One region of the Streptomyces sp. NPDC102490 genome, then DNA from elsewhere that is predicted to be linked to it. Evidence: riboswitches for the same ligand, from Rfam matches in the RefSeq annotation. Region 1 holds a riboswitch; each other region holds the start of a gene.

Region 1 (4,383 bases):
TCCACATCCCCTGGCGTCGGTACAACTCGCCGCCGACCAGTGCGGTCTCCGTCCCGGCCGTGATGTCGAACCGGGCCAGTTCGGTGCCGGTCGCGGCGTCCAGCAACCGCAGCGACAGCCCCGGAACCCGGCCGAAGGCACCGCCGTCCGCCGAGGCGCACAGGACGATGCGCTCGACCGCCGGCTCGACCGACCGCAGCTCCACCTCGACGGCGTCGGTCGTGACGCCCGCGCCTGCGCCGGAACCGGCGCCGGGGACGACTCTCTTGCCCAGGTGGCTCACCGCGCCGGAGACATGGCGGGGCTGGTTGTAGAAGACGAAGTCCCCGTCGTCCCGCACCCGTCCGGCCGAGGTGAGCAGCAACGCCGAGGCGTCGACCTCGGGCACGCCCGGCCCGGCGGACCACACGAGTTCGGCGCGCACCGCGGGGGAGTCGACGGCGACGTTGGCACCCTTGCTCAGGGAGGTGGCTGTCATGCCTCCAGTCTGCCGAGACGGACCCCTCGACGGGGAGAGGGGCGGCCCTGCGGCCTGTCCCCCTCCCGCGCCGGTGCGCTCAGTCCGCGATCGGCAGGTACACGCGGTTGCCCGCCGCCGCGAACTCCTTCGACTTCTGCGCCATGCCCTCCTCGATCTCGCCCTGGCTGCCCCCGTGCTGCCGGCGGATGTCCTGCGAGATCTTCATCGAGCAGAACTTCGGCCCGCACATCGAGCAGAAGTGGGCCGTCTTGGCGGGCTCGGCCGGCAGGGTCTCGTCGTGGAACTCCCGTGCCGTGTCCGGGTCGAGGGCCAGGTTGAACTGGTCCTCCCACCGGAACTCGAACCGGGCGTCCGACAGCGCGTCGTCCCACTCCTGCGCACCCGGGTGACCCTTGGCGAGGTCGGCGGCATGGGCGGCGATCTTGTAGGTGATGACGCCGGTCTTGACGTCGTCACGGTTGGGCAGGCCCAGATGCTCCTTGGGCGTGACGTAGCAGAGCATGGCCGTGCCCCACCAGGCGATCATCGCGGCACCGATGCCGGAGGTGATGTGGTCGTACGCCGGCGCGACGTCCGTCGTCAGCGGGCCGAGCGTATAGAACGGAGCTTCATCGCAGATCTCCTGCTGAAGGTCGATGTTCTCCTTGATCTTGTGCATCGGGACATGTCCCGGGCCCTCGATCATGGTCTGTACGTTGAAACGCTTGGCGATCCGGTTGAGTTCCCCGAGGGTGCGCAACTCGGCGAACTGCGCCTCGTCGTTGGCGTCCGCGATCGACCCCGGGCGCAGGCCGTCGCCGAGGGAGTACGTGACGTCGTAGGCGGCGAGGATCTCGCAGAGTTCCTCGAAGTTCTCGTAGAGGAACGACTCCTTGTGGTGCGCCAGGCACCACGCCGCCATGATCGAACCGCCGCGCGAGACGATGCCGGTCTTGCGGTTCGCGGTCAGCGGTACGTACGGCAGGCGCACGCCGGCGTGGACCGTCATGTAGTCCACCCCCTGCTCGGCCTGTTCGATCACGGTGTCCTTGTAGATCTCCCAGGTCAGCTCCTCGGCCCGGCCGTCGACCTTCTCCAGCGCCTGGTAGAGCGGCACGGTCCCGATGGGAACGGGGGAGTTGCGCAGCACCCACTCGCGGGTGGTGTGGATGTTGCGGCCGGTGGAGAGGTCCATGACCGTGTCGGCGCCCCACCGGGTCGCCCAGGTCATCTTGTCGACCTCCTCCTCGATGGAGGACGTCACCGCCGAGTTGCCGATGTTGGCGTTGACCTTCACCAGGAACCGCTTGCCGATGATCATCGGCTCGATCTCGGGGTGGTTGACGTTGGCGGGCAGCACGGCCCGGCCCGCGGCGATCTCCTCGCGGACCACGTCCGGCGAGACGTTCTCCCGGACGGCCACGTACTCCATCTCCGGCGTGACCTCGCCCCGGCGTGCGTACGCGAGCTGCGTCACCGCGGTGCCGTCCCGGCCCCGGCGGGGCTGACGCGGCCGGCCGGGGAAGACGGCGTCGAGGTTGCGCAGGCCGCCGCGCGGCGCGGTGTGCTTGATTCCGTCGTCCTCGGGGCGGGCGGGACGGCCCGCGTACTCCTCGGTGTCACCGCGGGCGATGATCCAGTTCTCCCGCAGCGGGGCGAGGCCCCTGCGGACGTCGGTGTCGACGAGCGGATCGGTGTACGGGCCCGAGGTGTCGTACAGCGTGACCGACTGCCCGTTGGTGAGGTGCACCTGACGGACCGGCACCCGCAGATCGGGGCGCGAGCCCTCGACGTACGCCTTGTGCCAGCCGATGGACTTCCCGGCCTCCGTGGTCTCCGCGGTGTCCTCCTGGGCGGAGTCCTGCGTGGAGTTCTGTGCGGAATTCTGTGCGGAGGCAGGCGTGCGTGCGTCCTTGATGGTCATGAGACCTACTCCCTACGCCGGCATTACCCGGTAACAGGTTCGGCGGTCGACGCAGCGGCTTCCGTCCGGCGGCGCTTCGTGGGATACGTCACTCGACTTCGATGACGTTTCCCGTGAAACATCGCTGGGACGGAGGTCAGCGCCCTCTCAGCCCGGTGCTCCGAGCTCCCGCGTGTACAAAGGTGCCTCCACGCTAACGCCCATTCGGGCGCGGTGAACAGAGGGCCCCCCTTGTTCTTGCGATGATCGGGCGGTGACCACACCGCAGCATCCCTCCTTCCCGCCGCGTCGGCCCCGCCGCGGACCGAACGCCGAAGAGGGCGACGGCCGGGCAGCCGACCACGCCCCCGTCGTCGCTCACGGCGCGAGCGACGGCAGACCTGGGGCTGGTCACGGGCACACGCACGCCCACGGACCTGCGGCTCCCGTGTCCCGGCATCTGCGGAAGGTCATCGCCGCGATCCTGATCCCCTTCGGCGCGGCCGTGCTGGTCGGACTCGCGGTGCTGTGGCCGGGCGGCGCACCGTCGCACGAGCGCACCGGAGTCGGCTTCGACCGCCAGACCCAGCAGGCCACCGTCACCAAGGTGGTCGAGCTGAGCTGCCAGTCCGTCAACGCCTCGGGTGGCACCCCGACCGGCGACACGTCCACCGCCGAGGGCTCCTCCGCGGTGCAGCAGGCGAAGGGCGAGTGCAAGCGGGCGACCATCCGGGTGGACACCGGCGACGACAAGGGCCGGACGTTCGAGGAGATCGTGCAGCCGGACCAGTCACGGCAGTTGCACGAGGGTCAGGAGGTAGTGGTCGCCTACGAGCCCTCCGCGCCCAAGGACCTGCAGTACTCGGTGACCGACATCAACCGCCGGCTCCCGCTGTCCCTGCTCGCGGGCATCTTCGCCCTCGCCGTCGTGGTCGTCGGACGGCTGCGCGGCCTCATGGCGCTGGTCTCGCTGGCCATCAGCTTCCTGCTGCTGAACTTCTTCATCCTGCCCGCCATCCTGCAAGGATCGAACCCCCTGGTCGTGGCGGTAATCGGGTCCAGCGCCATCATGCTGATCGCGTTGTACCTGTGCCACGGGCTGTCGGCCCGCACGTCCGTGGCGGTGCTCGGCACCTTGATCTCACTGTTGCTGATCGGTGTGCTCGGGTCGATCTTCATCGGTTGGGCCGCGCTCACCGGCAACACGGACGACAACACCGGCCTCATCCACGGCCTGTACCCGTCGATCGACATGAGCGGTCTGCTGCTCGCCGGGGTCATCATCGGTTCGCTCGGTGTCCTCGACGACGTGACGGTCACGCAGACGTCGGCGGTCTGGGAGCTGCACGAGGCCAACCCGACGATGGGCTGGCGCGGCCTGTACCGCGCGGGCATCCGCATCGGCCGCGACCACATCGCCTCGGTGGTGAACACGCTGGTCCTGGCCTACGCGGGCGCCGCGCTGCCCCTGCTGCTGCTGTTCTCGATCGCGCAGAGCGGGGTGGGGACGGTCGCCAACAGCGAACTGGTCGCGGAGGAGATCGTGCGGACGCTGGTCGGCTCGATCGGCCTGGTGGCGTCCGTGCCGGTCACCACGGCCCTCGCCGCCCTGGTCGTGTCGGCGGACCGGCCGGCCGGAGGAGCGGCCCCGGCGGCGGGCGCCACAGCGGCCACGGGTCCGGGTGCCCCCGCCCGTGGCGGGCGGGGCCGGCGCCGCAAGCACTGAGGCACCCGGCGAAGCGTTACGCCCCCGCCACGGGACTGCCGTAACGGTTCAGCCCGCGCTCTGTTCCTCCGCCAGGATGCGGTCCAGGGCTTCGTCGAGGTGGCTGTCGAAGTCGGCGAGCGCACCCTCCTGGCCCAGGGGCACCAGCTTGTCGGTGCGGTCGAGGAAGGCCACGAGGGGCGCCGCGGAGGAGCGGAACAACGCCTGGTCGCTGCCGACCTGAAGACGGATCAGCACCTCGGCCAGGGGCTCGGGGTCGACCGGTGCGATGCGCACATCACCGTCGCCGCACGG
Region 2 (4,383 bases), on a different contig from region 1:
GCGTCAGGGTCCCGACCAGGCCCTTGACGACCTTGTCCTCGTCGATGAAGGCCGCGGGGATGTGCAGTGCGCGGTTCTCACCGCGGCGGACGGCGATGAGCTGGCCTTCCCTGATCAGCTGGCGCACCCGGGTCACCTCGACACCGAGCATCTCGGCGATGTCGGGAACGGTGAGCCAGGCGGGCACGAGAGCATCAATCTTTGCGTCAATCTCGGTCACGCCTCCAGCCTGCCACCTGGCACTGACAGTGGGAAACCCGGCTACGCCGTGGCCGTCGCCGCCTTCAGCGGCTTCGCCGGGTCGGCCAGCAGGTCCGGGTCCATCGGCGTACCCGCCTGGATCAGGCGCTTGCCCTGCGCCAGGTCGCGGGGGCGGCCCACAGCAAGCAGGGCGACCAGGCGGCCCTCGCGCAACCAGCAGACCGTCCACGCCTCACTCGCCGGGTCGCCGCGCCACACGGTGGTGTCGGCGGCCGTGTGGTGACCGGCGTACTGGACGAAGCGGCCGAACTGCTCGGACCAGAAGTACGGCACCGGGTCGTAGGGCGCCGGGGCCTCGCCGACCGGGGCGCCGACGATGTCGGCGGCGACCGTGCGCGGGCCCTGGAGGGCGTTGTCCCAGTGGTGCACCAGGAGCCGCTCGCCGTAGCGGGCGGACGGGAAGGAGGCGCAGTCGCCGACCGCGTGGACGTCCGGCGCGGAGGTGCGCAGGCGGTCGTCGGCCAGGACCTCGCCGTGCGCGCCGAGGGCGATGCCGGAACCGGCCAGCCAGCCGGTGGCGGGGCGGGCGCCGATGCCGACGACGACGGCGTCGGCGGCCAGCCGGGTGCCGTCGTCGAGGACGACCCGCCCGGACTCACCGGGGCCGCCGGGCTCGACGCGCTCCACGCGCGCGCGGGTGCGCAGTTCCGCGCCCGCGTCGGCGTACCAGGCGGTCATCGGCGCGGCGACCTCGGCGGGCAGCGCGTCGGCCAGCGGCCGGTCGGCGGCCTCCACCACGGTCACCGCGCAGCCCGCCTCGCGCGCGGCGGTGGCGAACTCGGCGCCGATCCAGCCCGCGCCGACCACCACGATGGCGTGCTGCCGGGCGAGCACCGGCCGCAGCCGTGCGGCGTCGTCCAGGGTGCGCAGCAGGTGCACGCCGGGCACCCCCTCGGCGCCCGGGAGGCGGACCGGTTCGGCGCCGGTCGCCAGGACGAGGGCGTCGTACGGCACGGGCCCCTCGGAGGTGTCCAGGAGGTGCTCGCCGGGGCGGACGCCCAGGGCCTCGCAGCCCAGCCGCAGGGTGATGCCGAGCGCCTCGAAGTCGACGTCGAAGGCGGAGCCCTCCGCGGTGCCGAGCAGGACGGCCTTGGACAGCGGGGGGCGGTCGTACGGCTGGTGCGGCTCCGCGCCGATCAGGGTCACCGGTCCGGTGAAGCCCTGTTCGCGCAGGGCGACCGCGGTCTGCACGCCCGCCATCCCGGCGCCCACGACGACCGCGCGCCGCTCCCCGTCCGCCGCCGGTCCCTGTCCCCGCTCCCGCGTCTGCTCGCTCACCTGATCACCATAGACACCCCGCGATTCGCCGGTCAGTGCCCGTGCGCGGTGAGCTGCTCCACCACGCTGGTTCCGCTGCCCGGCTGCGACTCCCACTCCCAGCTCTCGTCCAGCCGCACGCGCCCGTCCGGCAGTTCGACGACGGTGGACACGCAGTGCCCCGACGACGTGCTGCCGTCGGTCTTGAGCTGCACGTACCGGAAGTCCAGGCGGTCGCCCTCCCTGGTGCCCACCAGGTGCCCGCGGACGACGTCACCGCCCGCGTACTCGGCCCACACGGCGCCGTCCCGCTCGTGGTAGGTGAACCGGGTCCGGGTGCCCACCTGGCCGGGCGCCTGGTCGGCGACGGGGGCGAGGACGAGACCGTCGAGTGAACGCGCCACGGATGGAGGCTCCCTTACACGTGCGTTGGGCTGCGGGCTAGGGTGGCCAACGTAAGGCACTCGCGGGAGCCCGGACGCACCGGGCTGAGAGGGAGGCTGGCGGCCTCCGACCGTACGAACCTGATCCGGGTCATGCCGGCGAAGGGAGGGGCTGGACGCCCATGTCGTCTCCACCGCACACGTCTCGTATGCCTTGTACGTCACGTACCCCCGACGTCCTCGTCGTCGGAGGCGGGATCATCGGGCTCGTCACCGCCTGGCGGGCCGCGCAGCGCGGGCTGGTCACGGCCCTCGTGGACCCCGAGCCGGGCGGCGGGGCGGCCCAGGTGGCGGCCGGGATGCTGGCCGCCGTCACGGAGCTGCACTACGGCGAGGAGACGCTGCTCGCGCTGAACCTCGCCTCGGCCCGCCGTTACCCCGAGTTCGCGGCCGAGCTGACCGAGCTGACCGGCCACGACCTCGGTTACCGCCGCTGCGGCACGCTCGCCGTCGCGCTGGACGCCGACGACCGCGCCCACCTGCGCGAACTGCACGCGCTCCAGCAGCGCTCCGGACTGGAGTCCGAGTGGCTGTCGGGGCGCGAGTGCCGACGCCTGGAGCCGATGCTCGCGCCGGGCGTGCGCGGGGGCCTGCGGGTGGACGGCGACCACCAGATCGACCCCCGCCGACTCGCCCGCGCGCTGGTGGCCGCCTGCGCACACGCGGGCGTGGTCTTCCACCGGGCGTGGGCCGAGCGGCTCACCGTCGGCCCCGGGGACCGTGCCACCGGCGTCGTCACCACCGACGGCACCGCGCTGGAGGCCGGGCGGGTGGTGCTGGCCGGGGGCAGCCTGAGCGGGCGGCTCCCGGGTGTGCCGGAGGCCGTACTGCCGCCGGTGCGGCCCGTGAAGGGGCAGGTTCTGCGGCTGACCATGCCGGGGACGCCGGGGCCGCTGCTGAACCGCACCGTGCGTGCCGTGGTGCGCGGCAACCACGTCTACCTGGTGCCCCGGGAGAGCGGTGAGCTGGTCGTCGGCGCCACCAGCGAGGAGCTGGGCTGGGACACGAGGGTCACCGCGGGCGGCGTCTACGAGCTGCTGCGCGACGCCCACGAGCTGGTCCCCGGCATCACGGAGCTGCCCCTGACGGAGACCCGCGCGGGTCTGCGCCCCGGCTCCCCGGACAACGCCCCGCTGCTCGGCCCGACCGCGCTGGACGGCCTGCTGCTGGCCACCGGTCACTACCGCAACGGCGTCCTGCTCACCCCCGTCACCGGCGACGTCATGGCGGACGCCCTGACCGGCGGGGAACTGCCGGAGGAGGCCCGTCCCTTCAGCCCCCGGCGCTTCAGCGCCGCCCCCGCCCTCTCGGAGCAGCCCGCATGAACATCTCCGTCAACGGCGAGCCGCGCGAGGTGGCTCCGGGCACCGCCCTGGACACGCTGGTGGGCACGCTCACCCTGGCGCCGTCCGGAGTGGCCGCCGCCCTGAACGAGACCGTCGTCCCGCGCGCGCGGTGGTCCGCCACCGCGCTGTCCGAGGGCGACCGCGTCGAGGTCCTCACCGCCGTCCAAGGAGGCTGACCATGGCCGACGATCCCTTCGTCCTCGGCGGCACGACGTACGCGTCCCGCCTGATCATGGGTACGGGCGGAGCGCCCAGCCTGGACGTGCTGGAGCGCGCGCTGGTGGCCTCCGGCACGGAGCTGACGACCGTCGCGATGCGGCGGGTGAACGCCTCGGTGCACGGGTCGGTGCTGTCCGTGCTGGAGCGGCTCGGCATCCGGGTGCTGCCGAACACGGCCGGCTGCTTCACCGCCGGGGAGGCGGTGCTCACCGCCCGCCTCGCGCGCGAGGCGCTCGGCACGGACCTGGTCAAGCTGGAGGTCATCGCCGACGAGCGCACGCTGCTGCCGGACCCGGTCGAGCTGCTGGACGCGGCGGAGACGCTGGTCGACGACGGGTTCACCGTCCTGCCGTACACCAACGACGACCCGGTGCTCGCGCGGAAGCTGGAGGATGTCGGGTGCGCGGCGATCATGCCGCTGGGCTCGCCGATCGGGTCCGGGCTCGGAATCCGCAACCCGCACAACTTCCAGCTGATCGTGGAGCACGCGCGCGTGCCGGTGATCCTGGACGCGGGGGCCGGTACGGCCTCGGACGTGGCCCTGGCGATGGAGCTGGGGTGTGCGGGTGTGATGCTCGCCTCGGCGGTGACGCGGGCGCAGGAGCCGGTGCTGATGGCCGCGGCGATGCGCTCCGCGGTGGAGGCGGGGCGGTTGGCCCGGCGGGCCGGGCGGATTCCGCGGCGGCACTTCGCCGAGGCGTCGTCTCCTGCGGAGGGCTTGGCGGTGCTGGACCCGGAGCGGCCGGCCTTTTAGGTGGCTGCGCAGCCCGGCGTTGCGGGGATGCCTCCCCCAGTGCCTGAACGGCCTGGGAGGTACCCCCATCGCCCACCCGTGCCGCCCCAGCGGCACGACTGCC
Region 3 (4,383 bases), on a different contig from region 1:
CTGGCGACCGAGGAGTACCTGGGGCTACACGAGGCGTTCGAGGATCTGGGAGCTTCCACCAGGCTGGTCTGCGTGTTCTTCACGGCCGACGTCGAAAACGGCATCCATGCCATCCACTGGGGAGACGCCCACCTCGAACCAGACCGCACCTTTACGTGGCCCTACAGGGAACGGTGGCCTTGGCTGACTGAGTTCTGGGCCGTCCCCGGGCCGTCCGAGGCCCGCCAACGCTGATAGTCGGCACCCACGGGTGACCACCCCCACCCCGCACCGGCCTGGGCCCCCGGAGTCGATCTGCGACACTGGTACAGCCATGCCAAATCCCGGAGAACTCACATTCGTCGTGCCGCGCGGAGTCAAGAAGCCGCCGCGGCACCTTGCCGATCTCACGCCTGCCGAGCGCAAGGAGGCGGTCGCCGCGATCGGTGAGAAGCCGTTCCGTGCGAAGCAGCTCTCGCAGCACTACTTCGCGCGGTACGCGCACGCCCCCGAGCAGTGGACCGACATCCCCGCCGGTTCGCGCGAGGGGCTGCGGGAGGCGTTGCTGCCCGAGCTGATGACGGTCGTGCGGCACCTGTCGACCGACCAGGGGACCACGCGCAAGACGCTGTGGAAGCTGTTCGACGGGACGCTGGTCGAGTCCGTGCTCATGCGCTACCCGGACCGGGTGACCATGTGCATCAGCTCCCAGGCCGGCTGCGGCATGAACTGCCCGTTCTGCGCCACCGGCCAGGCCGGCCTGGACCGGAACCTGTCGACCGCCGAGATCGTGCACCAGATCGTGGACGGCATGCGGGCGCTCAGGGACGGCGAGGTCCCCGGCGGCCCCGCGCGGCTCAGCAACATCGTGTTCATGGGCATGGGCGAGCCCCTCGCCAACTACAACCGGGTCGTGGGCGCCATCCGCCGGCTCACCGACCCCGAGCCCGACGGACTGGGGCTCTCGCAGCGCGGGATCACGCTCTCCACGGTCGGTCTCGTCCCCGCGATCCACCGCTTCACCGGTGAGGGCTTCAAGTGCCGTCTCGCCATCTCGCTGCACGCCCCCGACGACGAGCTGCGCGACACCCTCGTCCCCGTCAACACGCGGTGGAAGGTGCGCGAGGTGCTGGACGCCGGGTTCGAGTACGCGGCGAAGTCCGGGCGCCGGCTGTCCATCGAGTACGCGCTGATCCGGGACATCAACGACCAGGCGTGGCGCGGTGACCGGCTCGGGCGGCTGCTCAAGGGCAGGCCCGTGCACGTCAACCTCATTCCGCTCAACCCCACGCCCGGCTCCAAGTGGACCGCGTCCCGGCCCGAGGACGAGAAGGCGTTCGTCGAGGCGATCGCGGCGCACGGTGTGCCGGTGACGATCCGGGACACCCGTGGGCAGGAGATCGACGGGGCGTGTGGTCAGCTCGCCGCGAGCGAGCGGTAACCTGACCGGCGGAAGTCCGTCAGCACAGTCACATCTTCATATTCCGACAGGGGAGCGCCACAGCGCTGAGAGTGCGGCACCGGCCGCAGACCCTCCGAACCTGGCCCAGGTCATTCTGGGTAGGGAGATCGGTCACCACTCGAGCTGTTGCGCCCTGCCCGGGGCCCTCGCCAGGGTTCCGGGCGGGGCCGCGTCTTCTCCTGGTCACCCAGGAGGAATCCAGTGAGCATCACCAAGAAGGTCAGCGTCCTGGCCGTCGGCCTCGGCATGGTCGGCACCCTGGCCGCCTGCGGATCGTCGTCCGACGACACCGGCGGCAGCGGCTCCGGCGGCAAGACCGTGACCCTGGTCAGCCACGACTCGTGGGCCGCGTCCAAGGACGTCGTCGCCGCCTTCGAGAAGGAGTCGGGCTACAAGGTCAGGGTCCTGGAGGACGGCGACGCCGGGCAGGCCGTCAACAAGGCCATCCTCACCAAGGACAACCCGCAGGGCGATGTCTTCTTCGGCGTCGACAACACCCTGCTGTCCCGCGCCCTCGACAACGGCCTGTTCCAGCCGTACGAGGCCAAGGGCTCGGACCGGGTCCGGCCCGAGTACCGCGCCGACCAGGACAAGCACCGGGTCACTCCGGTCGACACCGGCGACATCTGCGTCAACTACGACAAGGCGTACTTCGACCGGCACGGGCTGACCCCGCCCACGTCCTTCGACGACCTGGCCGAGCCCGCGTACAAGGACCTCCTCGTCACCGAGAACGCGGGCAGTTCCTCGCCGGGCCTCGGCTTCCTGCTCGGTACCGCCGCCAAGTACGGCGACGATGGCTGGGAGGGTTACTGGAAGAAGCTCAAGGCGAACGGCGTCAAGGTCGTCGACAGCTGGGAGCAGGCGTACAACGAGGAGTTCTCCGGCTCGGCCGGCGGCAAGAAGGCCAAGGGCGACCGTCCGCTCGTCGTGTCCTACGCCTCCTCCCCGCCCGCCGAGGTCGTCTACGCCGACCCGCAGCCGGCCACCGCCCCCACGGGCGTCGCCGAGGGCACCTGCTTCCGGCAGGTCGAGTACGCGGGCCTGCTCAGCAACGCGAAGAACACCGAGGGCGGCAAGGCGCTCCTCGACTTCCTGCTGAGCAAGACCTTTCAGGAGGACATGCCGCTCAACATGTTCGTCTACCCGGTGCGGGAGGGCGCGCGGGTTCCCGAGGTGTTCTCGAAGTCCGGGCCGCAGGCGAAGGACCCGCAGACCCTCGACCCGGCGAAGATCGCCGACCACCGCGACCAGTGGGTCAAGTCGTGGACCTCGCTCGTACTGAAGTGAGTCACGGAGGCAAGCGGGCGGCGGCGCGGGCGCGGACCGTGCGGGGGAGCGCTGCCCGGCTCGGCCTCATGGCCGTGCCCGTCGCGTTCTTCGCGGTGTTCTTCGCCTACCCCGTTGCCGCCATCGTCGCGCGCGGCCTGGAGGTCGACGGGGTCTGGCGGCTCGGGCGGATCGGGGACGTGCTCGCGCAGTCCGACGTGCGGCACGTGCTGTGGTTCACCACCTGGCAGGCACTGGCGTCCACCGCGCTCACCCTGCTGATCGCGCTGCCCGGCGCGTACGTCTTCGCCCGCTTCGACTTCCCCGGCAAGCAGGTCCTGCGGGCCGCGGTGACCGTGCCCTTCGTGCTGCCGACGGTCGTCGTCGGTACGGCGTTCCTGGCACTGGTGGGGCGCGGCGGGCTGCTGGACGAGTTGTGGGGCGTGCGCCTGGACACCACGGTGTGGGCGATCCTGCTCGCGCACGTCTTCTTCAACTACGCCGTCGTCGTCCGCACCGTCGGCGGTCTCTGGGCGCAGCTCGACCCGCGGCAGGAGGAGGCCGCGCGGATGCTCGGCGCCTCGCGGCTGCGGGCCTGGCGGCAGGTCACGCTGCCCGCGCTCGCGCCCGCCGTGGCCGCCGCCGCGCTGATGGTCTTCCTGTTCACCTTCACCTCCTTCGGCGTCGTCCAGATCCTCGGCGGGCCCGCCTTCTCCACCCTGGAAGTGGAGATCTACCGGCAGACCTCCCAGGTCTTCGACCTGTCCACGGCCGCCGTGCTGACGCTGATCCAGTTCGCGGCCGTCGCCGCCGTCCTCGCCGTGCACGCCTGGACGGTGCGGCGGCGCGAGACGGCGCTACGGCTCGTGGACGCGGCCACGACCGCGCGCCGGCCGCGGGGAGCCGGGCAGTGGGCGCTGCTCGCCGGGGTCCTGGGCGTCATCGTCGTCCTGCTGGTGCTGCCGCTCGCGGTACTGGTCCAGCGGTCGCTGGGCGCCCCCGGCTTCGGCTACTACCGGGCACTGACCCGCGAGGACGGCGGCGCCTTCCTCGTCCCGCCGATCGAGGCGATCGGCAACTCCCTCCAGTACGCCGTCGCCGCCACCGGCATCGCCGTGGTGATCGGCGCGCTGGCCGCGACCGCGCTCACCCGGCGCGACGCGGGCCGCTTCGTGCGCGGGTTCGACGCGCTGCTGATGCTGCCGCTCGGAGTGTCGGCCGTGACGGTCGGGTTCGGGTTCCTGATCGCGCTGGACGAACCCCCGCTGGACCTCAGGTCCTCCTGGGTCCTGGTGCCGCTCGCGCAGGCGCTGGTGGGCGTCCCCTTCGTCGTACGGACCATGCTGCCGGTGCTGCGGGCGGTGGACGGGCGGCTGCGGGAGGCGGCGGCGGTGCTGGGCGCGTCGCCGTGGCGGGTCTGGCGCGAGGTGGATCTGCCGATGGTGCGGCGGGCGCTGCTGGTCGCGGCCGGGTTCGCGTTCGCGGTGTCGCTGGGGGAGTTCGGCGCGACCGTGTTCATCGCACGGCCCGACAACCCGACGCTGCCGGTCGCCGTGGCACGGCTGCTGGGGCGGCCCGGGGAGATGAACTACGGCCAGGCGATGGCCCTTTCGACGATTCTGATGCTGGTGTGCGCGGTGGCCCTGGTGGTGCTGGAGCGGCTGCGGACCGAC

Evidence for each region. A riboswitch is a leader RNA that binds a small molecule or an ion and turns the genes downstream of it on or off. The one in region 1 is predicted to bind thiamine pyrophosphate.
Region 2: another riboswitch for thiamine pyrophosphate. It lies ahead of thiO (glycine oxidase ThiO); the one in region 1 lies ahead of thiC (phosphomethylpyrimidine synthase ThiC).
Region 3: another riboswitch for thiamine pyrophosphate. It lies ahead of ACIRGB_RS29700 (thiamine ABC transporter substrate binding subunit); the one in region 1 lies ahead of thiC (phosphomethylpyrimidine synthase ThiC).

The regions. Positions count from the first base shown of each region.
Region 1 covers NZ_JBIWJU010000002.1:178,513-182,895, forward strand. The annotation lists gene ACIRGB_RS04275 (VWA domain-containing protein) at 1-478, opposite strand, end outside; gene thiC (phosphomethylpyrimidine synthase ThiC) at 558-2,384, opposite strand; TPP riboswitch at 2,377-2,566, opposite strand; gene ACIRGB_RS04285 (YibE/F family protein) at 2,638-4,089, shown strand; gene ACIRGB_RS04290 (SsgA family sporulation/cell division regulator) at 4,138-4,383, opposite strand, start outside.
Region 2 covers NZ_JBIWJU010000010.1:49,431-53,813, reverse strand. The annotation lists gene ACIRGB_RS23395 (Rv2175c family DNA-binding protein) at 1-220, opposite strand, end outside; gene ACIRGB_RS23390 (NAD(P)/FAD-dependent oxidoreductase) at 262-1,539, opposite strand; gene ACIRGB_RS23385 (hypothetical protein) at 1,572-1,922, opposite strand; TPP riboswitch at 1,975-2,086, shown strand; gene thiO (glycine oxidase ThiO) at 2,084-3,286, shown strand; gene thiS (sulfur carrier protein ThiS) at 3,283-3,483, shown strand; gene ACIRGB_RS23370 (thiazole synthase) at 3,486-4,280, shown strand.
Region 3 covers NZ_JBIWJU010000014.1:99,298-103,680, reverse strand. The annotation lists gene ACIRGB_RS29710 (hypothetical protein) at 1-234, shown strand, start outside; gene rlmN (23S rRNA (adenine(2503)-C(2))-methyltransferase RlmN) at 314-1,420, shown strand; TPP riboswitch at 1,459-1,564, shown strand; gene ACIRGB_RS29700 (thiamine ABC transporter substrate binding subunit) at 1,643-2,731, shown strand; gene ACIRGB_RS29695 (ABC transporter permease) at 2,707-4,383, shown strand, end outside.